4 regions of the Streptomyces sp. NPDC085931 genome follow, and region 1 is predicted to be linked to each of the others. Evidence: riboswitches for the same ligand, from Rfam matches in the RefSeq annotation. Region 1 holds a riboswitch; each other region holds the start of a gene.
The links. A riboswitch is a leader RNA that binds a small molecule or an ion and turns the genes downstream of it on or off. The one in region 1 is predicted to bind cyclic di-AMP.
Positions count from the first base shown of each region.

Region 2: it holds a riboswitch for cyclic di-AMP, as region 1 does, so the genes downstream of both, ACIGAN_RS28525 (transglycosylase SLT domain-containing protein) here and ACIGAN_RS13850 (M23 family metallopeptidase) in region 1, are expected to answer to the same signal.
Region 3: it holds a riboswitch for cyclic di-AMP, as region 1 does, so the genes downstream of both, ACIGAN_RS33825 (C40 family peptidase) here and ACIGAN_RS13850 (M23 family metallopeptidase) in region 1, are expected to answer to the same signal.
Region 4: it holds a riboswitch for cyclic di-AMP, as region 1 does, so the genes downstream of both, ACIGAN_RS17705 (transglycosylase family protein) here and ACIGAN_RS13850 (M23 family metallopeptidase) in region 1, are expected to answer to the same signal.

Region 1 covers NZ_JBITSK010000006.1:67,910-73,251, reverse strand. Annotated here, with positions in the region: gene ACIGAN_RS13860 (TetR/AcrR family transcriptional regulator) at 1-545, shown strand, start outside; gene ACIGAN_RS13855 (SGNH/GDSL hydrolase family protein) at 761-1,546, opposite strand; gene ACIGAN_RS13850 (M23 family metallopeptidase) at 1,905-2,840, opposite strand; cyclic di-AMP (ydaO/yuaA leader) riboswitch at 2,845-3,006, opposite strand; gene ACIGAN_RS13845 (alpha-galactosidase) at 3,318-5,342, opposite strand, start outside.
Region 2 covers NZ_JBITSK010000015.1:156,763-162,104, forward strand. Annotated here, with positions in the region: gene ACIGAN_RS28510 (glycosyltransferase) at 1-821, opposite strand, end outside; gene ACIGAN_RS28515 (GNAT family N-acetyltransferase) at 841-1,959, opposite strand; gene ACIGAN_RS28520 (HAD family hydrolase) at 2,115-2,963, shown strand; gene ACIGAN_RS28525 (transglycosylase SLT domain-containing protein) at 2,927-3,706, opposite strand; cyclic di-AMP (ydaO/yuaA leader) riboswitch at 3,710-3,891, opposite strand; gene ACIGAN_RS28530 (polyprenyl synthetase family protein) at 4,396-5,342, shown strand, end outside.
Region 3 covers NZ_JBITSK010000023.1:45,366-50,707, reverse strand. Annotated here, with positions in the region: gene ACIGAN_RS33835 (M23 family metallopeptidase) at 1-174, shown strand, start outside; gene pcrA (DNA helicase PcrA) at 317-2,794, opposite strand; cyclic di-AMP (ydaO/yuaA leader) riboswitch at 3,108-3,280, shown strand; gene ACIGAN_RS33825 (C40 family peptidase) at 3,288-4,463, shown strand; gene ACIGAN_RS33820 (hypothetical protein) at 4,541-5,342, shown strand, end outside.
Region 4 covers NZ_JBITSK010000007.1:411,727-417,068, forward strand. Annotated here, with positions in the region: gene ACIGAN_RS17690 (nucleoside triphosphate pyrophosphohydrolase) at 1-602, shown strand, start outside; gene ACIGAN_RS17695 (cytochrome P450) at 649-1,941, shown strand; gene ACIGAN_RS17700 (transglycosylase family protein) at 2,085-3,077, shown strand; cyclic di-AMP (ydaO/yuaA leader) riboswitch at 3,306-3,472, shown strand; gene ACIGAN_RS17705 (transglycosylase family protein) at 3,477-4,178, shown strand; gene eno (phosphopyruvate hydratase) at 4,431-5,342, shown strand, end outside.

The sequences.
Region 1 (5,342 bases):
CCCGGGGCGTGGCCGCGGTCAGGATCGCCGACGTGGCCTCCGCGCTCGGCGTGAGCAACGCGCTGGTGCTCTACCACTTCGCGTCCAAGGAGCAGTTGGTGGCGGCGGCGTTCCGGCACGCGGCCGAGGCCGACCTGGCGCAGCTGCGCAAGCTGCTGGGCCGCCGCACGTCGGCGCTGCGGCGGCTGCGCTCGGCCGTCCGCTGGTACGCCCCGACCGGCCAGGCCAAGGGCTGGCGCCTGTGGATCGAGGGCTGGGCGGCGGCCCTGCGCGAACCGGCGCTGCGCGAGGTCACGCAGGACCTCGACCGCCAGTGGAAGGCCGCCCTCGCGGAGGTCATCGCGGAGGGTGTGGCGGCGGGCGAGTTCCACTGCCCCGACCCGCGGGCCACGGCCCTCCGCCTCACCGCCTTCCTCGACGGTCTGGCCGTCCAGCTGACGTCCTATCCCGGCGCGATGCCGAGGACATGGGCCCAGCAGTGGACGGAGGAGGCCCTGGCCCGCGAACTCCGCCTGGAATCCGCCCCGTCGGGCGACCCGGCGTAGCCGCCGGGGACGGCCGGGCCACCCCGGCGACACGACGGCCCGCAGCCGGGCCACGCCATGAAGTGGACGCAGCACCCGCACCCCCGGCGCGCCCCCGACCCCGACTCGAGGCACGACCCACCCGCGCCCCCGCCACCGCCCCGACCCGGACTCGGCGCACGGCCCCGACCCGCACCGCAGCCGTCAGGCGAGGACGCGCGCCCCCACGCGCACCCTCACGCCACCGCGGCGATCCGCATCCGGATGTCCTCCGGCGACAGCGCGCCCTTGGCCGTCACATGGTCACCGGAGGACTCCCCCCGCAACCGCCGTCCGATCCACGGCACCAGGAACTCCCGCGCCCAGTGCACGTCGTCCCGCCGCACCTCCAGCGTCCCCCGCGGCGGCAGCGGCGGCCACGGCTGCTCGGGATCGGCCGGGACGTCCAGCCCCAGCACCTGCCCCGCGCGCAGCGCCACGCGTGTGTGCCCCTCGGGCGACAGGTGCAGCCGGTCGGCGTCCCAGGCCCTGCGGTCCTGCACACTGCGCAGCGACCACAGGTCGAGCACCGGGCAGCCGTACCGGTCGGCGATGGCCCGGACGTGTCCGTTGTACGTGGCGATCTTGCCCCGCAGGTGCTTGAGCACGGGCACGCCACGCGTGTCGAACCCGGTCGTCACCATCACCGTCCCGGCCACCGCCGTGAGCCGCGCCAGCGCCCGCTCGAAGCGCTCGGCCACCTCGTCCGGGTCGGTGCCGGGCCGGATGATGTCGTTGCCGCCGGCGCAGAACGAGACGAGGTCCGGGGCCATCTCGACGGCCCGCGGAACCTGGTCCGCCACGATCTGGTCGAGGAGCTTCCCGCGCACGGCGAGGTTGGTGTACCGGAAGTCGCCTTCGGGCCGGAGGTCGGCGAGCAGGACGGCGAGCCGGTCGGCCCAGCCGACGAACGCCCCGTCGGGGCCGGGATCACCGACACCCTCGGTGAAGCTGTCCCCCACCGCCACGTACGACCCGATCACTGCTCTGCTGTCACTCTTCGAATCGTCTGCCACAGCCGCTCATGATTCACCTTCGAATGTGACCTACGCGACCGTAGAAAAGGTTGACGGGCGGTGAGATAAGCCACTCCCAAAGTGTTCGCCAATTCCGGAATAGCCGACGCGTCAGGGGTGTTGCGGGGGAACCGCCGCACCCGGAAGCCGCCGGTCCGGACGTGGCCACCGCAGTCCCGCCCGGCGCCCCCGGTCGGTGGCCCGCGCCGGGGGCGCGCACGCCGAAGGCCGGGCCCCGGGGATCGGGGACCGGCCTTCGGCGGCGTGTCAGGTGCGACGACCGAGCCGGACCCGACCCGGGCCGGGCAGCCGGTCGCGCGACGGGTCAGCCGACGGAGACGCCGTGGGAGCGCAGGAAGGCGACCGGGTCCACGTCCGAGCCGTAGCCCGGGGCGGTGCGGATCTCGAAGTGCAGGTGCGGTCCGGTGACGTTGCCGGTGGCGCCGGACAGGCCGACCTGCTGCCCGGCCGTCACGGTCTGGCCGGCCGAGACGGAGAGCTGGGACAGGTGGGCGTACTGGGCGTAGTGGCCGTCGTTCAGCTTGATGACGACCTGGTTGCCGTAGGCGCCGCCCCATCCGGCGGAGACGACCGTGCCCGCGCCGACGGCCTTGAGGGAGGTGCCGGTCGGGACGACGAAGTCGACACCGGTGTGGTAGCCGCTGGACCACATGCTGCCGGACATGCGGTACGGGGTGCCGACGGTGGCACCGTCCACCGGCGAGCTGTAGCCGGCGGCGTTGCTCTGGGCGGCCGGCGCGGCGGCCGGCTTCGCGGCGGTCCGCGTCCCGGCGGACGAGGACTTCTTCGCGGGCTTCTGCGCGGGCTTCTCCGCCTTCTCGGCCGATGCCTTGGGCGCGGACGGCGCGGACGCCCGGGGGGCGCTCGCGGCGGCCTTCTTGCCGAGGGAGAGCTTCAGGCCCGGGTGGATCAGCGACGGGTCGTCGCCGACGGCGTCCCGGTTGCCGGAGTAGAGCTTCTTCCAGCCGCCGCTGACGTTCTGGTCGTCGGCGATCTTCGCGAGATAGTCGCCGGCCTTCACCGTGTAGGTGCGCGTGCCGGTGGCCTTCTCCGCGGCCTTCTTCTCGGCGGCCGGGGCGGCCTGGACGGCCTTTTCCACAGCCGCCTGCGGAGTGGCGGCGTGGGCGCCGGCGGCCCCCATGAGGGGAAGGGCGAGAGCGGCCCCGCCGGTTCCGGCGACGGCGATGGAGCGGGTGAAACGCTGGGTCTTGGGGCGGCGGTGCTTACCCTTCGCGGGCATGACGAATTCCTCTCCGTCGCCTGCGAGGTGAGCTGTCGGGTGCGGGCTGGAGATGCCCGGCCGCGGCGGGCGCGGCTTAACCCCAAGCCCGTTCCGGGAACCGGAACAGGCGTCTTACCTGTGGGTCCCCCGCTCCTGCCGTACGTCGGGTCAGTGTGTGCGGGCTCCGGGCGGCGGCAGGATTAGGCGTCCGTCCGGATTGGTGTGGAACGTAAGCGACCAGGACGCGACGGGACAAGCTTGCGGTTGCCCGTGGAGGCGTTTTTCTTGACGCGTCGGCACATTTTCCCGTCACCGAGCGTGGATTACGGATCTCCGGCTTTCCTCAATCGCCCTGAATGGGGCCCTGATTACGTGCGCATGGCAACAACACATCGTCACGAGTATGACGATGGTCACGCACCCCGTTCTCATCTCCTTTACGACCGGGGCACGTTATGGCGAAGCGGCCGAAGCGCCTTATTCGGACAAGAATGACTACTTCCGCTTAAGGCGGACCACGGTGGCGTCCAGGTCTCCGCGCAGCACGACCCGCAGTCCGTGGTGCAGCAGGACGGCCCCTCGGTGCAGTTCGCCCGTTTCGAGGCATTCGTACGTCGCCGCCGGATCGAGGCCGCGCAGCCGGAGCGCCGGCCCGGGGTCGCCGTAGCGCTGCGCCGGGAGCCAGGCGAGGACGACGGTCTCGTCGCCGAGGACGTACTGCACGGCGCTCGGCCCGCCCTCCGGGGGCCGCAGCCGGTAGAGGTCACCGCGCTGCACCACGGGGCGGATCTCCTTGTAGCGCGCCACCCACTGACGCGCCTCGGCGAGTTCCTCCTCCGTCCACTTCGTGAGGTCGCCGCCGACCCCGAGGACCCCGGCCATGGCGCTGACGAACCGGAACCGCAGGGAACTGGCCCGGTGGTTGAGCATGGCGTTCGGACTGTCGGTGACCCAGGCGGCCATCACGCGCGCGGGGTGGATTTGGCTGAAACCGTGCTGGATGGCGAGCCGGTCGAGCGGGTCGGTGTTGTCGGAGGTCCACACCTGGTCCGTACGGCTGAGCACGCCCAGGTCGATCCGGCCTCCGCCGCCCGAGCAGGACTCGAAGGCCACGCCCGGGTGGGCGGCCCGCAGCCGGTCGAGCAGGCCGTACAGGGCGCGGACGTGGTCGACCCACAGCCGCTGCGGGTAGCGGTCACCGGGCCAGCCGGCGTCGGTGAAGCAGCGGTTGAAGTCCCACTTGACGTAGTCGATCGGGGCGCCGGCCAGGAGCCCGTCGAGCTGCCCCCACAGGTACTCCTGGACGTCCTCCCGGGCCAGATTCAGTACGAGCTGATTGCGGAACTCCGTCCGCTTTCGTCCCGGTTGGTACTGCACCCAGTCCGGGTGGGCGCGGTACAGGTCGCTGTCCGGGTTCACCATCTCCGGCTCGACCCAGATGCCGAACCGCATGCCGAGGCCGTGCACATGGTCGGCGAGCGGCTTCAGCCCGCCGGGGAAGCGCTCGGGGTTGGGCGTCCAGTCGCCGAGCCCGGCCCGGTCGCCGGTGCGCGCCCCGAACCAGCCGTCGTCGACGACGAACAGCTCGACCCCCAGGGCCGCGGCCCGCTCGGCGAGCGCCCGCTGCTGCTCCTCGGAGATGTCGAACCCGGTGGCCTCCCAGGAGTTGAACAGCACCGGCCGGTCCTGCCCGGCGTCCGGGATCACGTAGGCCCGCTGGTACGCGTGCCAGGCGCGGCTCGCCCCGCCGAAGCCGCCGCCGCTCCACAGCCCGGCGAAGACGGGGGTCGTGTACGACTCCCCCGTGCCCAGCGTCAGCAGGCCCGAGTCGTCGTGGCCGGCGCCGCCGGTGATCTGCACGCGCGCGTCGGGGAGCTGCGCCACGGAGATCCGCCAGGAGCCGGACCAGCCCAGGGCGCAGCCGTAGACCTCGCCGTGCTCCTCGGTCGCGTCGGTGTCGAGGGCGACCCAGGGCAGGTGCTGGTGGCCGGTGTGACCGCGCCGGCTGCCGATCACCTTCTCGCCGTAGGTCAGCGCGGAGCGCACCAGCCGGGACTCGGCGCCCCAGCGGCCGTGCAGCTGGGACAGCCGCCAGCTGTCGCGGTCGGGCAGGGTCCAGGTCGCGGAGTCGGCGCGCAGCACCTCGACCTCCGGCCCCTGGTTGTCCAGGGTGGCCCAGCGCTCGACGACGTCCGAGGAGGGGCGCATCCGGTAGTGCAGGGTGATGGCCAGGCCGTCGTCCCGGAAGCGCAGACGCAGCTCGCCGTCCTCGGTCTCGTACCCCTCGTGGACCCATGCGGTGCCGCGCCGCCCGGCGGTGCGCACGGACAGGGCGGGGCGGACGAAACGGGGGCCGCCCTCGACCGGGTACTCCTCGCGGCCGTCGAGCGGGGACTCGAAAGGCCAGTACTCCGGCAGGGGGCGCAGGGCGAGGGCCTCGGCGTCGGCGAGGGTGATCCGGGGGCCCCAGTGCAGATGCAGCAGTTCGTCCCGGTCGGTGACATGGAGGGCGTAGCTGCC
Region 2 (5,342 bases), on a different contig from region 1:
TCCGCCGGGTCGTACGTCCTTGGAGTGAAGCCCTTGGCGAAGCCGCCGTGGCTCTCCAGGAGCACCTGGGCCGGTGTCGTCAGCCGGGCGGGCAGGATCAGCCCGGTGCCGCACCCCAGTGCGGCGTCGGCGGCGAAGGGCGCGGTCAGCTCGGTCAGCCAGCGCGGGTCGGCCACCACGTCGTCGTCCGTGAAGGCGACCACCTCGCCCCGCACGGCGGCCAGGCCCGCGTTGTGCGCGACCGCCAGGCCCGGCACGGGCTCGCACAGGTACCGCACGCGCTCGGCGTACTTCCGCTCGACCAGCTCCCGCGTCTCGTCCGTCACGGGCGCGTTGTCCACCACGACGATCTCGAACCGCGGATGGTCCTGGGCCAGCAGCGAGTCCAGCGCCCGGGCCAACTGCCCGGCCCGCTCCCGGGTGGCCACGACGACACTGGCGTACGGCGGCTCCACCGGCGCGGCGGCATCCGCCGCGACGGCCTCCGTTGCGACGGCATCCGCCGCGGCAGCTTTCGCCGCGACCGCCCCCGTCGCGACGGCCTCCACCGCGGGGCGCTCCACCGCGGGGCACTCCGCCCGCGCCCGGGCCGCCAGCACGGCCCGCGCGTCCGCCCCCTCCGGTATGTGCCCGAGCAGCGTGCCCACCGGGCGGCCCTGCCGTCTGACCAGGACGAACACCTCGCCGTGGGTCACCGGCGGGCTCCCCGGGCCGGGGCTGAGCACTGCCTCCTCGCCGTCCAGGTCCAGCTCGGCGACCTGGACGGCACCGATGGCCAGGAACCGCCGAATCTCCTCCTGCGCACGCGCCGAACGGACCATGCGCCCTCCCCCCTCGTCGTCAGGTACGGCGCAGCCGGGCCGCGCCCTTCAGGGTCCGCGCGGCCAGCGCCGCGAGCCGCGGCCGGGCGCGGACGAAGCTGTGCGCGCGGCGCGCCGGCTCGCGGCTCAGCCAGTGCAGTGCCGCGCCCGCCCCCGGCCGGATCACCGCGCCCTCGTACACGGGCAGTTCGCCCGTCTTCAGCGCGTCCTTGTACTCGGCCGCGCCCCGCCCCAGGTCGAGCGTGGCGATGCCCGCGGCGGCCGCCGCCTCGGCCATGCGCAGGTGCAGCACCAGACCGGGCGAGAACCTCGCGAACTCCGGCTCGTAGGCCGGGAACCAGCAGGCCAGCACCGACGCCGAGCGCAGCCCGAAGTGCGCGGCGACGGGCCGGTCCCCGGCGTACAGCACGGACAGGGTGCCGCTGCACTCCGGCGCCCGGGTGCGGGCCAGGTGCCCGACGAGCCGGGTGATCCACTCTTGCGCGAACCGGTCCCGGCGGCCGGTCCTGCGGTACTGCGCCGACTTCCACTCCATGAGCGTGCGCAGCGCGGCCGGGTCGCGTTCGTCGAACACGAACCGCACCTCGCCGACCTGCCGGCCCAGCCTGCGCTCCTTGGCCAGGGTGGTCTTCAGGAACTTGGGCGACTGGGCGCGCAAGCCCGACTCGTAGGTCTCGTAGCCCTTCTCCACGTCGACGACGTAGGTGGCGTGCTCCTCCGCCGCGTGCGGGACGAACAGCCGCTGCTCCGCCTCCAGGTTGTCGAAGGCGAAGGACGACAGCGAGCAGGCCCGCAGCAGTTCGCCCGGCTCCAGGTCCAGGCCGGCCCGCAGGATCGCGCCCTGCGCATCCGAGACGCCGAGCCCGATGGCCCGGCCCTGTCCCAACGGGCCCCGTTCATGGGGCAGGAAGCCGGCCGGCTCCCGGCCGTCGTAGACGACCGCGACCCGGGCCCGCGGCCTCACCAGACCGACGGCCTCGGTGAACTCCGGTTCCATGAAAGGGTTGCGCGGTGCCTCTGAGGCGGCGCGCAGCGCGCGCCAGCGCTCCCTCTCCTGCTCGCCGAGCTCCCCGGGCCCGGCCACGCGGATGCGCCCACTGCTCAACCTGACCCCCCGATCAAGTCCCCCTGGACACATGGAAGGTACCGCTCGATGCGGCCCCTCGGGTAGGTAGCGGACCATGTTGTTGCCAACTGGTGCAGAGGCCTTCAACCGGGCAATCGGCGTGCGCCCGGCAATCGGCGTGCGCCGTGCGATGAAACGAACGGGCGCGTTGTCCGTATTCTCTGATCATGGCCGCACCCCTCGCATATTCACTCATCGCCACCGACCTGGACGGGACGCTGCTGCGCGGCGACGACACCCTGTCCGACCGGTCCCTCGCCGCACTCGCGCGGGTGGCGGACGCCGGTGCCCAGCACCTCGTGGTGACGGGCCGCCCGGCGCCGAGAGTGCGGCCGCTCCTGGACGACCTGGGGTGCACGGGGCTCGCGGTGTGCGGGCAGGGCGCGCAGGTGTACGACGCCGGCGCGCACCGGATGCTGTGGTCCGTCACGCTCGACCGGGAGCTGGCCGAGACGGCCCTCGGGAAGATCGAGGCCGAGGTGGGGGAGGTGTACGCGGCGGTCGACCAGGACGGGGTCGACGGGCTCACGCTCATCGAGCCGGGCTACCTCATGCCGCACCCGACGCTGCCCGCGGTGCGGGTCGACCGGCGCGACGAGCTGTGGGGCGAGCCGATCAGCAAGGTGCTGCTGCGCCACCCCTGTCTGTCGGACGACGAACTGGCGGCGACGGCCCGCTCGGTGGTGGGGTCACTGGCGACGGTGACGATGTCGGGGCCGGGCACGGTCGAGCTGCAGCCGTGCGGTGTCACCAAGGCGACGGGGCTGGCGCTGGCCGCCGAGCACCTGGGGCTGCGGCCCGCGGACACCATCGCCTTCGGTGACATGCCCAACGACATCCCGATGTTCGACTGGGCGGCGTACGGCGTCGCGATGGCCAACGGCCATCCCGAACTCAAGGCCGTGGCCGACGAGATCACGCTGTCGAACGAGGACGACGGCATCGCCGTCGTCCTCGAACGACTGCTGGGCGGGACGGCTCAGTACGGGCCGTTGACGTTGTCGATCGAGCCGTAGCGGTCGGCCGCGTAGTTGCAGGCCGCCGTGATGTTGGCGACCGGGTCGTACGGGTCGTAGGGGGTGCCGGGCACGTGGTAGGCGGCGAAGGTCGGGTCGATGACCTGGAGCAGGCCCTTGGACGGGGTGCCCTTGGCGGCGTTCGAGTCCCAGTTGTTGATCGCCTGCGGGTTGCCGGACGACTCCCGCATGATGTTGCGGTAGATGCCGTCGTACGAGCCCGGGATGCCCTGCTGGGCCATGATGTCGAGCGCCTCGCGGATCCATCCGTCGAGGTTGTTCGCGTAGGTCTTCGCGGCGGCCGGGGTGGCCCGGGTCACGCCACCGGCCGGCTCGGCCGGGGCGGACGACTGCGTGGCCTTCTTCTCGGCGGCGGCCTTGGCCGTGGCCACCTTGAGCTTCAGACCCGCGTGGATCACCGCCGGGTCGTCGCCGACGGCGGCGCGGTTGGCCTTGTAGAGCTGCTTCCAGCCGCCGGAGACGTCGTACTTCTCCGCGATGCCGTACAGCGTGTCGCCCTTGGCCACGGTGTACGTGAGCGACGTGGCGGGCTGGGCCGCCTGCGGCACGGTCTGCGCGGCCGGCACGGTCTGCGCGGCGGGCGCGCTCTGGGGCTCGGCGGCGCTCGCGTGCGTGGCGCCGAGGAGCGGCAGGGTCAGTGCCGCTCCGCCGGTTCCGACGGCGACGACACCACGGGTGATCGGGTTCCTGCTGGGGCGACGGTGCTTACCTCGTCCGGGCATGGCGATGTTCCTCTCCGGCGCCTGCGAGGTGAGCTGTCGGGTTCGGGCCGGGAGGTGCCCGGCCGCACACGGCGTGCTGCTGTCGTGCGCGGCTTCACCCCGAGCCGTTCCGCTGTCGTGCGGACCGGCGACTTACCTGGGTCCCCCGCTCCTGCCCTGCGTGAGTGAGTCGGTGTGTGTGGGGAGTCCGGGCGGCGGCAGGATTCGGCGGTCCGCCGGACTGGGCCGGAACGTATGCGAGAGCACATGCCGGGAACAAGCACCGGAGTCACACCAGGCACTGTTCGACCTTGGTCCGGGGGGATCGGACCGCTTGATCCTTTGCGCGAGCCAAGCCTCAACTCGCTTTCGGCGGAAGGCGAAACCGCCCGGTGCCCCGGTGGGGCCGGGGAAGGGCCGAAGTGATTCAATTCACTGATCACGACCCGGGGCGCAATGTCCCGCAAGAGGAATTTGCTTCGTTAATGCCGCAAATCTCGCATAGGTCGCGAATTCCCGGTAAGTCGGAACATGTCTGTTCTTATGAGCTGATCGAAAACATAGCGGTCGTGATCGGATACCACCCGGCCTGTAACCATGGGCGCTGGCGGTGATCGAAACGTGACCGGATACGCTGATCCGAGTGATGGCAGCGACCTATCGACAATCCGCGTAAGCACCGGCAGACACCAGCAGACAGGAGACCCCTCGTGACCGACGTCGGGCCGTTCGGGCTGAGCGTGCGGGACCAGGCTCTGGAGGCCGATGTCCAGGCCGGACTGGCGGCTGTCGAGGAAGGCCTGCTAGAGGCCACCAAGAGTGAGGTGCCCTTCATCACGGAGGCCGCCCAGCATCTGGTGCGGGCCGGCGGCAAGCGGTTCCGGCCGCTGCTCGTGATGCTCGCCGCCCAGTTCGGCGACCGGCACGCGCCCGGCATCGTGCCGTCGGCCGTGGTCGTGGAGCTGACCCACCTCGCCACGCTGTACCACGACGACGTGATGGACGAGGCCGCCGTGCGCCGCGGGGTGGACAGCGCCAACACCCGCTGGGGCAACTCCGTCGCGGTCCTCACCGGCGACTTCCTCTTCGCGCGCGCCTCGCACATCCTGGCCGACCTCGGCCCGGAGGCCGTGCGGGTGCAGGCCGAGGCGTTCGAGCGGCTGGTCACCGGCCAGATCCTGGAGACGGCCGGACCGCAGGACGGCCGCGACCCCGTCGAGCACTACCTCGACGTGCTGGGCGGCAAGACCGGCTCGCTGGTCGCCGTCTCCTGCCGGTTCGGCGCGATGATGTCCGGCGCCGACGAGACGGTCGTGGACGTGCTGACCCAGTACGGCGAGCGGCTCGGCGTCGCCTTCCAGCTCGCCGACGACGTCCTGGACATCGCCTCCGACTCCCACGAGTCCGGCAAGACCCCCGGCACCGACCTGCGCGAGGGCATCCCCACCCTGCCGGTGCTGCGGCTGCGCGAGCGGGCGGCCCGGCTCGGGCTCGCCGAGGACGTCGCCCTGTGCGAGCTGCTGGACTCCGACCTCACCGACGACGCCCGGCACGCCGAGGCCCTGCGCCTGCTGCGCGCCCACCCGGCGCTCGAACAGGCCCGCCGGGACACCGTCCGCTACGCCGAGGACGCCCGCTCGGCGCTGGCACCGCTGCC
Region 3 (5,342 bases), on a different contig from region 1:
TCCACGTACACGGTCGCCTCGGGGACGACCGTCAAGGCCGGGGACCCGATCGCGCGCTCCGGCAACTCCGGCAACTCGACCGGCCCGCACCTGCACTTCGAGGTGCGTCCCGCGGGCGGCTCGGCGATCGACCCCCTCTCGTGGCTGCGCAGCCACGGCGTCGACCCGACGTAAGGCCGCCCCGACCCCGCGGGCGCGTCACGCCGCCCCGGCCCCCAGCACCTGACGCAGCCCGCCCCCGCAAGCGGGGCGGGCAAACACGACGGCCCCCGCCGGGCGGACCGGCGAAGGCCGGCGACCCGCCCGGCTCACCGGACTACAGCTTCTCCACCGGCGCGTACCGCAGCAGCAGCCGCTTGGGTTTGGTGTCGCCGAAGTCGATCGTCGCCTCGGCGTTCGCGCCGGTTCCCTTGACCGCCACGACCGTCCCGAGACCGAACTGGTCGTGCGTGACCCGGTCCCCGACCGCCAGCCCCACCACCGGCTTCTCGGCCGTACGGCGGGTGGCGAAGCCGGACGCGCCCGAGGCGGACGAGCGCGAGCGGGACGACGACAGCGAGGCCGCGACGGCGGAGACGGGACCGGAGGACGCGGGGCCGGTGGCGCCCGTGCGCTTCCACTCCACGTGGGCCGGCGGGATCTCCTCCAGGAACCGGGAGGGCGGGTTGTACGAGGGCTGGCCCCAGGCGCTGCGCAGCGTGGAGCGGGTCAGGTAGAGCCGCTCCCGCGCGCGGGTGATGCCGACGTAGGCCAGGCGCCGCTCCTCCTCCAGTTCCTTGGTCTGGCCGAGGGCGCGCATGTGCGGGAAGACGCCGTCCTCCATGCCGGTGAGGAAGACGACCGGGAACTCCAGGCCCTTGGCGGTGTGCAGCGTCATGAGCGTGATGACGCCGTCGCCGTCCTCCTCGTCGGGGATCTGGTCGGAGTCGGCGACCAGCGCGACCTGTTCGAGGAAGTCGGCCAGCGTGCTCTGCTCGCCCTCGCCGCGTTCCTGCTCGAACTCCATGGCGACGGCGGCGAGTTCCTGGAGGTTCTCGATCCGGGTCTCGTCCTGCGGGTCGGTGGAGGCCTGCAGCTCGGCGAGGTAGCCGGTGCGCTCCAGGACGGCCTCCAGCACCGTGGCCGGTCCGGCGCCGGACTCGACGATCGTGCGGAGGTCCTCCATCAGCGTGTTGAACCGCTTGACGGCGTTGGTGGAGCGCGCGGCCATGCCGTAGGCCTCGTCGACGCGCTTGAGCGCCTGCGGGAAGCTGATCTTCTCGCGCTGGGCGAGGGCGTCGATCATCGCCTCGGCCCGGTCGCCGATGCCCCGCTTGGGGACGTTGAGGATCCGGCGCAGCGGCACCGAGTCCTCCGGGTTGGCCAGGACGCGCAGGTAGGCCAGGACGTCCCGGACCTCCTTGCGCTCGTAGAAGCGGACGCCGCCGACGACCTTGTAGGGCAGGCCGACGCGGATGAAGACCTCTTCGAAGACACGGGACTGGGCGTTGGTGCGGTAGAAGACCGCGACGTCGCCCGCCTTCGCCTCGCCGGCGTCCGTGAGGCGGTCTATCTCGTCGGCGACGAACTGGGCCTCGTCGTGCTCGGTGTCGGCGACGTAGCCGGTGATCAGCGCGCCCGCGCCCGCGTTGGTCCACAGGTTCTTGGGGCGGCGGGACTCGTTGCGCTCGATGACCGCGTTGGCGGCGCTGAGGATCGTCTGCGTGGAGCGGTAGTTCTGCTCCAGCAGGATCGTCGTCGCGTTCGGGTAGTCCTCCTCGAACTGGAGGATGTTGCGGATCGTCGCGCCGCGGAAGGCGTAGATCGACTGGTCGGCGTCGCCGACGACGCACAGCTCGGCGGGCGGGATCTCGGCCTCCGGCGGTACGTCCACGGGGTGCTCGGCGGTGCCGACCAGCTCGCGGACCAGGGCGTACTGCGCGTGGTTGGTGTCCTGGTACTCGTCGACCAGGACGTGCCGGAAGCGGCGGCGGTAGTGCTCGGCGACGTCCGGGAAGGCGCGCAGCAGGTTGACCGTGGTCATGATCAGGTCGTCGAAGTCCAGGGCGTTCGCCTCGCGCAGCCGCGACTGGTAGAGGGCGTAGGCCTGGGCGAGGGTCTTCTCGAAGCCGTCGGTGGCCTGGGCGGCGAAGTCCTCCTCGTCGATCAACTCGTTCTTCAGGTTGCTGATCTTGGCGCTGAACGACTTCGGCGGGAAGCGCTTGGGGTCGAGGTCCAGGTCGCGGCAGACCAGGGCCATCAGGCGCTTGGAGTCGGCGGCGTCGTAGATCGAGAAGGAGGACGTGAAGCCGAGCCGCTTGCTCTCGCGGCGGAGGATGCGCACGCAGGCGCTGTGGAACGTCATGACCCACATGGCGTTGGCGCGGGGGCCGACGAGCTGCTCGACGCGCTCCTTCATCTCGCCCGCGGCCTTGTTGGTGAAGGTGATCGCGAGGATCTGGCCGGGGTGGACGTCCCGCTCGGCGAGCAGGTGCGCGATGCGGTGCGTGAGCACGCGGGTCTTTCCGGAGCCGGCGCCGGCCACGATGAGCAGCGGGGAGCCGGAGTGCACGACGGCGGCGCGCTGGTTGTCGTTCAGCCCGTCCAGCAGCGCGGCGGAGTCGATCACGGGGCGGGGGGCGCCGTCCCGGTAGTGGGTGTCCCGGTCCGGCGGCACGTCGAACTTCCCGCCGAACAGATCGTCCGGGATCGACTCCGGAACGTGATCGTCCTCGGGCGGCGGCGGGGGCTCGTCCGCGGGGCCCCGCTGGGCCTGGAGACTCGCCAGGAAGTTGTCGTCAAAGAGGCTGCTCATCGCTCTCCGAGTCTAGGGCGCCCCACTGACAGCCCGCCGCCGCCCCGAGAACATCGCCCCGGAACCGGGCCTTCGTGCCCGGTCGCCGGGCCGCCGTCGCCGTCCGGAATGGCGTGATCACGCCGCGCGACACCGGGCCCGATTCGGGACGACTCAGGACCAATTACCCCCACTCCCTCACGCTCAGCGATGCTCCGACGTAAGGTCACGAAAATGTATCGGGCATATCACCCATCAACCTTCACAGGCGCCACACGAGTTGGCTACGGTGCGACCGGGCCGCATGACCCCCACCGGCGAACGTCGCCGGGCCGCGCGGCCTCCGCCGAGTCCGGTGTGCCGCAGCGGCAGCCGGAGCCGGGGACCCACCGAGAACCTGGGGTGAATCGGCCCGACTCCCTCCCCGGGAAGGCCGTAGGGCAACCCTTCCGAACCACCCGCCCGAACCCGACAGCTAACCCGGTAGGCGGAACCTTGGAAGGAGTCGCCTCCCTTGGCGTCGCACCGTAAGTCGCGTCCTTCGGGCACGCGCGTGGCAGGCATACGGACCCCCGCCCTCGCAACGGCGGCCCTCACCTCCGTCGCCCTGCTGTCCCAGTCGGCCAACGCCGCCCCCGAGGCCGACGGCAAGCCCAGCCTGGAGGAGGTCGAGAAGAAGGTCGACGACCTGTACCGCCAGGCCGAGTCGGCGACCGACAAGTACAACGCGGCCAAGGAGAAGACCGCGAAGCAGCGCAAGCGCGTCGGCACCCTCCTCGACGACGTCGCCGAGCGCACCGAGAAGCTCAACGAGGCCCGCCAGAAGCTCGGTTCCTTCGCCGCCGCCCAGTACCGCACCGGCGCCGCCGCACCGGACACCGCCACGTTCCTGCTCGCGGACACCCCGCAGGACTACGTCGACCAGTCCCAGCTGATGGACCGGATGACCGGCCGCCAGAAGGGCGCGGTCGACGACTACGTCACCCAGCAGTCCGAGACGATGCGCAAGCGCCAGGAGGCCACCGAGAGCCTGCGGACGCTCACCGCGTCGCAGAGCGATCTGAAGACGGCCAAGGCCACCGTCCAGCGCAAGCTCGCCGCCGCCCGCGACCTGCTGTCGCAGCTGACCGCCGAGGAGAAGGCGCGGCTCGCGGCGATCGAGCAGGAGAAGCGGGCGGAGGCCGCCCGCAGGGCCGCCGAGCTGGCCCGCGAGCAGGCCGCGCGGGACAAGGCCCGGGAAGAGGCCGCCCAGCGGCAGGACAGCGCCCCGTCGGGCACCGCCGCGGGCCCCGCCTCCCCGACGTCCCCGGTCCCGGCCGGCTCCTCGTACGCCACCAAGGCGGGCAAGGCGCTGGCCTTCGCCCGCGCCCAGATCGGCAAACCGTACGTGTGGGGCGCCGTCGGCCCCGGCTCCTACGACTGCTCCGGCCTCACCCAGGCCGCGTGGAAGGCCGCCGGGGTCACCCTCCCGCGCACGACCTACGACCAGGTCGACGCCGGCACCACCGTCCCGCTGTCCCGTGCCCAACCCGGTGACCTGGTGTTCTTCTACGACGACATCACCCACGTCGGCCTCTACATCGGCAACGGCATGATGATCCACGCCCCGAAGCCGGGCGCGTACGTGCGCGAGGAGTCGGTCTACTACGACGGCGAGTCGGCCGTCCACAGCGTGGTGCGGCCGGCCTGAGGGGTCCCGTGCGTTTTTGAGGGGCACGCGCGCGTGCCCCTCACCCAACCCGCGCGCCGCTCTCTAGCATCGGCGCTATGCCCGGCCCCTCCCGGTTCGCCACCTTGTGGGCGACCTACGCGCTGACCGCCGGCACCCTGTCGGCAGGTCTCGACTCGGCGGGGTACGGAGTCCTCTCCCGCATCGCCCTCGTCCCGGCCTGCGCGGCCTGGCTGGGGACCGTGGCGTACGTCGTGCTGCGACTGCCGCGGGCCGCGTGGCGGGCGCAGGCACCGGCCGCCCACACCTTCACCGCGGCCACCGCCCTGCTCGGCGCCGGTGTCTCGGCGGCCGGCCGGCAGACGCCCGCCGCGGCGCTGCTCGCGCTCGCGGCACTGCTCTGGACGCTGCTGCTCGCCGCCGGGGATCCGGGCCGCGGCGGGACCGTGTTCCTGCGCTGCGTGGCCACCCAGGGGCTCGCCGTGCTCGGCGCCACGCTCGCCGCGGCCGAGTCGGTGGCCTGGCCCGCCCACGCCGCCATGGTGCTGTTCTGGCTGGGGCTGATCCGGTACGGCTTCGCCCTGTTCCGCTTCGCCCCGCGCGAAGTGACCGACGGGCTCGGGGACCACTGGCTCGCGGGCGGCGCGCTCGCCGTCTCGGCACTGGCCGGGGCGCGGCTCCTCAGCGCCGGCAGCGGCCGCCTGTACGTGTGGAACGACGACGATCACACCGTCCTCAGCCGGGTCACCGTCGCCCTGCTGGTGCTCACCCTGGTGTGCTGGGTCGCCCTGCTCACCGCCGAGCTGATGTGGCCCCGGCACGGCTTCGACGTGCGCCGCTGGGCCGGTGTCTTCGGCGCGGCCGTGACGGCGGCCGCGACGCTGGCCGTCGCCGCCGCCC
Region 4 (5,342 bases), on a different contig from region 1:
CCCGCCTGCTCGACCTCGTCCAGGTCATGGACCGGATCCGCACCGAGTGCCCCTGGTCGTCCCAGCAGACCCACAAGGGCCTGGCCAAGTACGGCATCGAGGAGGCGTACGAGCTGGTCGAGGCGATCGAGGAGGGCGACCGGGACGAGCTGCGCGAGGAGCTCGGCGACGTCCTGCTCCAGGTCGTCTTCCACGCCCGCATCGCGGAGGAGGACCCCGAGGCGCCGTTCTCCGTCGACGACGTGGCCGGCGGCATCGTCGCCAAGCTGATCCACCGCCACCCGCACGTCTTCGGTGACGCGACGGCCACCACCCCCGAGGAGGTCAAGGCCCACTGGCTGCGCACCAAGGCGGTCGAGAAGCAGCGCACCTCGATCACCGAGGGCATCCCCCTGGGCCAGCCCGGCCTCGCCCTCGCCGCCAAGCTGGCGTCCCGCGCCCGCACGGCGAACCTGGACATACCGCTCCCACCCGTGGAGGGCATCGGCTACGAGCTCCTCGCCCTGGCCGTCCGGGCGGAGGCGGAGGGCGTGGACCCGGAGGCGGCCCTGAGAGCGGCGGCCCGCGCCTACCGGGACGCGATCAGGCAGGCCGAGGGCTGAGCGGACCGGCACGGGGGAGCGGCGGCGGGCCGGATACCGTCGGGGGGTGACCGACCAGCCCCAGCCCGGCCCGCCCGCTCCGGCGCCCGCCCCCGCCCCCGCCCTGTTCACCTGGGAGTTCGCGAGCGACCCCTACCCCGCCTACGCCTGGCTCCGCGAGCACAGCCCCGTCCACAGGACACGGCTCCCGAGCGGCGTCGAGGCCTGGCTGGTCACGCGCTACGCCGACGCCAGGCAGACCCTCGCCGACCCCCGCCTGTCCAAGAACCCGGCGCACCACGACGAACCGGCGCACGCCAAGGGCAAGACCGGCATCCCCGGCGAGCGCAAGGCCGAGCTGATGACGCACCTGCTCAACATCGACCCGCCGGACCACACCAGGCTGCGGCGACTCGTCTCCAAGGCGTTCACCCCCCGCCGGGTCGCCGAGTTCGCGCCACGGGTGCAGGAGCTCACCGACACCCTCATTGACGGGTTCGCGCAAAAGGGGTCCGCCGACCTCATCCACGAGTTCGCCTTCCCGCTGCCCATCTACGCCATCTGCGACCTGCTCGGCGTCCCCCGCGAGGACCAGGACGACTTCCGGGACTGGGCGGGCATGATGATCCGTCACCAGGGCGGGCCGCGGGGCGGCGTGGCCCGGTCGGTGAAGAAGATGCGCGGCTACCTCGCCGACCTCATCCACCGCAAGCGGGAGGCGCTCCCCGCCGAGCCCGGCCCCGGCGAGGACCTCATCTCCGGCCTCATCCGCGCCTCCGACCACGGCGAGCACCTCACCGAGAACGAGGCGGCGGCCATGGCCTTCATCCTGCTGTTCGCCGGTTTCGAGACGACGGTCAACCTCATCGGCAACGGCACCTACGCCCTGCTCACCCACCCCGAGCAGCGCGCCCGCCTGCAGGCCTCCCTCGCCGCCGGGGAGAGCGGCCTGCTGGAGACCGGAGTGGAGGAACTGCTGCGCTACGACGGCCCGGTCGAGCTCGCCACCTGGCGGTTCGCCACGCAGCCGCTCACCATCGGCGGGCAGCGGATCGACGCGGGCGACCCGGTCCTGGTCGTCCTGGCCGCCGCGGACCGGGACCCGGAGCGGTTCGCCGACCCGGACGTGCTCGACCTGTCCCGCTGCGACAACCAGCACCTCGGTTACGGCCACGGCATCCACTACTGCCTCGGCGCCCCGCTCGCCCGCCTGGAGGGCCAGACCGCCCTCGCCACCCTCCTCACGCGCCTGCCGGACCTCCGCCTCGCGGCGGACCCGGCGGAGCTGCGGTGGCGCGGCGGGCTCATCATGCGCGGGCTGCGCACCCTGCCGGTGGAATTCACCCCGAGCGCAAAGTGACACGCCCTCAACTCTGTGATCTTCACGTGATCTGCGCGGCATGAACTTGTGACAAGTGATCGTGTGCCGATACGTTCACCCATCAGCGCGGCCGGGGACTCCCGGGCCGCGTGGGTCACTGCTGTCTCGCGAAAGGTATCCGCATGCTCTCCGGGAACGGTCGGCACCGCCGCCCCCGCCAGGCTCCGGCACTCCTCGTTGCGGCCGGAGTGACCGGCTCCGCCATCGCGATCCCGCTCCTCGGGGCCTCCGGTGCCAGCGCGGCCGACGGCACGACCTGGGACCGGGTCGCGGACTGCGAGACGGGTGGTGCCTGGAGTCAGAACAGCGGCAACGGCTACTACGGCGGCCTCGCCCTCTCCCAGGAGGACTGGGAGAACTACGGCGGTCTGGATTACGCGCCGAGTGCCGATCTCGCCAGCCGCTCCCAGCAGATATCCGTGGCGGAGAGAATCCTCGCCGACCAGGGGGTCGGCGCGTGGCGCACCTGCGGGCTGCTCTCGGGCCTCGAGCAGGGCGCGTCGGGGGAGTCCGGCAAGTCCGGTTCGCCCGATGAGTCCGCTCCGGTGGACTCGTCCGGCCTGCTCGACTCGCCGGGATCCGAGTCCTCCGCTTCTTCCTCGCCTTCGGAGTCCCCGGAGTCCCCGTCGCCTTCCCCGTCCGCATCACAGTCGCCTGACGGCTCGTCGACTGCTCGGGACGATTCCGCCAAGTCCGACAAGTCGCCCGACTCCCGTCCCTCCGGCCGGGCGTCCGACGGCTCGCCCTCGGCCACGCCCGAGGGGGAAGCGTCCGGCAACTCCCGGACGGCGGGCGAGGCTTCGGACCGCGCGGACCGCGGCTCCGGCCGTCACCGGGGTCCCAGCGCCGAGGAGAGCGCCGAAGTCGCGGGCGGCCACGAGAGCGGTTCCTCGGGCCGGCACGCCTCACGCGGCGACGCGGGTGCCGGCGAGGCGTCCGAAGGTGCCTACATCGTCGGCGTCGGCGACAGCTCCTGGTCCATCGCCGACTCCCTCAACGCGGGCGGCGGATGGCAGGAGTCGGCCACCGGGGACGAGAAGGCCGCCGACGGCGCCGCGGACCTCGTTCAGCCCGGTCAGACGCTCACCGCGGAGGGCGAAGCGGACGAGCGGTAGCCCATCGGGCAGTGCGGAAACGAGGGTCGAAGTCACCGCGAAACCGGGTGAGTTAGCGTCATGTTTCGCGCCGTATGTCCCGTATAAGTGCGGTGAGAGATAGATCTCAGAAGCCCTGATCGTCTTTGAAATTCCGCCGATCATCTGTCTACGGTCGTGACCGCTCGTCAATGCGAGCCCCGGCTGCCGCAACGCCGAATCCTGCCAGCGGCCGCACGGGAACAGTCGTCGCGTCAAGCGCCGTAGGCAGGAGCGGGGGACCCAAGGTAGGTGCCCGACCGGCCGGTTGCGCCGGAAGGGCTTGGGGTGGAGCCGCGTCCCGTGAGGGGCGTGGCCGGGCAACTCAACCGGCCCGAACCCGACAGCTCACCTCGCAGGCGTCGGTGAGGGGATCTCTCCATGCTGTTTTCCGGCAAGGGCACGCACCGCCGTCCGTCCAAGGCCACTCGCGCCATCGCCATCGCCGGTGTCACCGGTGCCGCCGTCGCCGCCCCGCTGATGGCGGCCGGCAACGCCTCCGCCGCCACCGCCTCCGAGTGGGACGCCGTCGCCCAGTGCGAGTCCGGCGGCAACTGGTCCATCAACACCGGCAACGGCTACTACGGCGGTCTGCAGTTCTCCGCCTCCACCTGGGCCGGCTACGGCGGCACGAAGTACGCCTCCACCGCTGACCAGGCCACCAAGGCCCAGCAGATCGAGATCGCCGAGAAGGTGCTCGCGAGCCAGGGCAAGGGCGCCTGGCCGGTCTGCGGCAAGGGCCTGTCGAGCGCCGGCTACACCGGCGGCGGCTCCACCGACTCCGGCAGCTCCGCGCAGAGCCAGAGCCAGAGCCAGCAGAGCACCGAGACCCGCGAGACCCAGCAGCAGCCGGCCTCCCGCTCCGACGAGCGCCCGGCCGCGAAGAAGACCGTCACCACCCCGACCGGCAAGAAGGTCAAGAAGGGCGACGGCGAGTACAAGGTCGTCAAGGGCGACACCCTGAGCTCGATCGCGGCCGAGGAGAAGGTCAAGGGCGGCTGGGAGAAGCTCTTCAAGCTGAACAAGGACATCGTCGAGGACGCCAACCTCATCTACCCGGGCCAGCAGCTGCACCTGAAGTAAGCAGCCGGTCCACCCCGTCCCCACGGGCTCCCCGTCCCGATGCGTCGTCCCCCGTACGCACCGGGACGGGGTTTTTCGGCAATCGGCTTTGTTCCGTTCGGAAACAATTTACTCTCGGTTCTGTCCATGGGGTGGGCGACCCGGTGGCCGATCGCCCGGAGCCGGTTAGGCTCATGTCGCGAGCCACCACGGCCCGCACCCCGCCGGGTCCACGCGACCCGCGTCACCGCGTCACATAAGAAGGAGATGCTCGTGCCGTCCATCGACGTCGTCGTAGCCCGGGAAATCCTGGACTCCCGAGGCAACCCCACGGTCGAGGTCGAGGTCGGCCTCGACGACGGCAGCACCGGCCGTGCCGCCGTCCCGTCCGGCGCCTCCACGGGCGCCTTCGAGGCCATCGAGCTCCGCGACGGCGACTCGAACCGCTACCTCGGCAAGGGTGTGGAGAAGGCCGTCCTCGCGGTCATCGAGCAGATCGGCCCGGAGCTGGTCGGTTACGACGCCACCGAGCAGCGCCTGATCGACCAGGCGATGTTCGACCTGGACGCCACCGACAACAAGGGCTCCCTCGGCGCCAACGCCATCCTCGGCGTCTCGCTCGCCGTGGCCCACGCCGCCTCCGAGGCCAGCGACCTGCCGCTGTTCCGCTACCTGGGCGGCCCGAACGCGCACCTGCTGCCGGTGCCGATGATGAACATCCTGAACGGCGGCTCGCACGCCGACTCCAACGTGGACATCCAGGAGTTCATGATCGCCCCGATCGGCGCGGAGTCCTTCTCCGAGGCCCTGCGCTGGGGCGCCGAGGTCTACCACACGCTGAAGAAGGTCCTGAAGAGCAAGGGCCTGGCCACCGGCCTCGGCGACGAGGGCGGCTTCGCCCCGAACCTCGGCTCCAACCGCGAGGCCCTCGACCTCATCCTCGAGGCCGTCAAGGAAGCCGGCTACACCCCCGGCGAGCAGATCGCCCTGGCGCTCGACGTCGCCGCCTCCGAGTTCTACAAGGACGGCGTCTACACCTTCGAGGGCAAGGAGCGCTCGGCGGCCGAGATGACCGAGTACTACGCGGAGCTCGTCGACGCGTACCCGCTCGTCTCCATCGAGGACCCGCTGTTCGAGGACGACTGGGAGGGCTGGAAGACCATCACCGACAAGCTCGGTGACAAG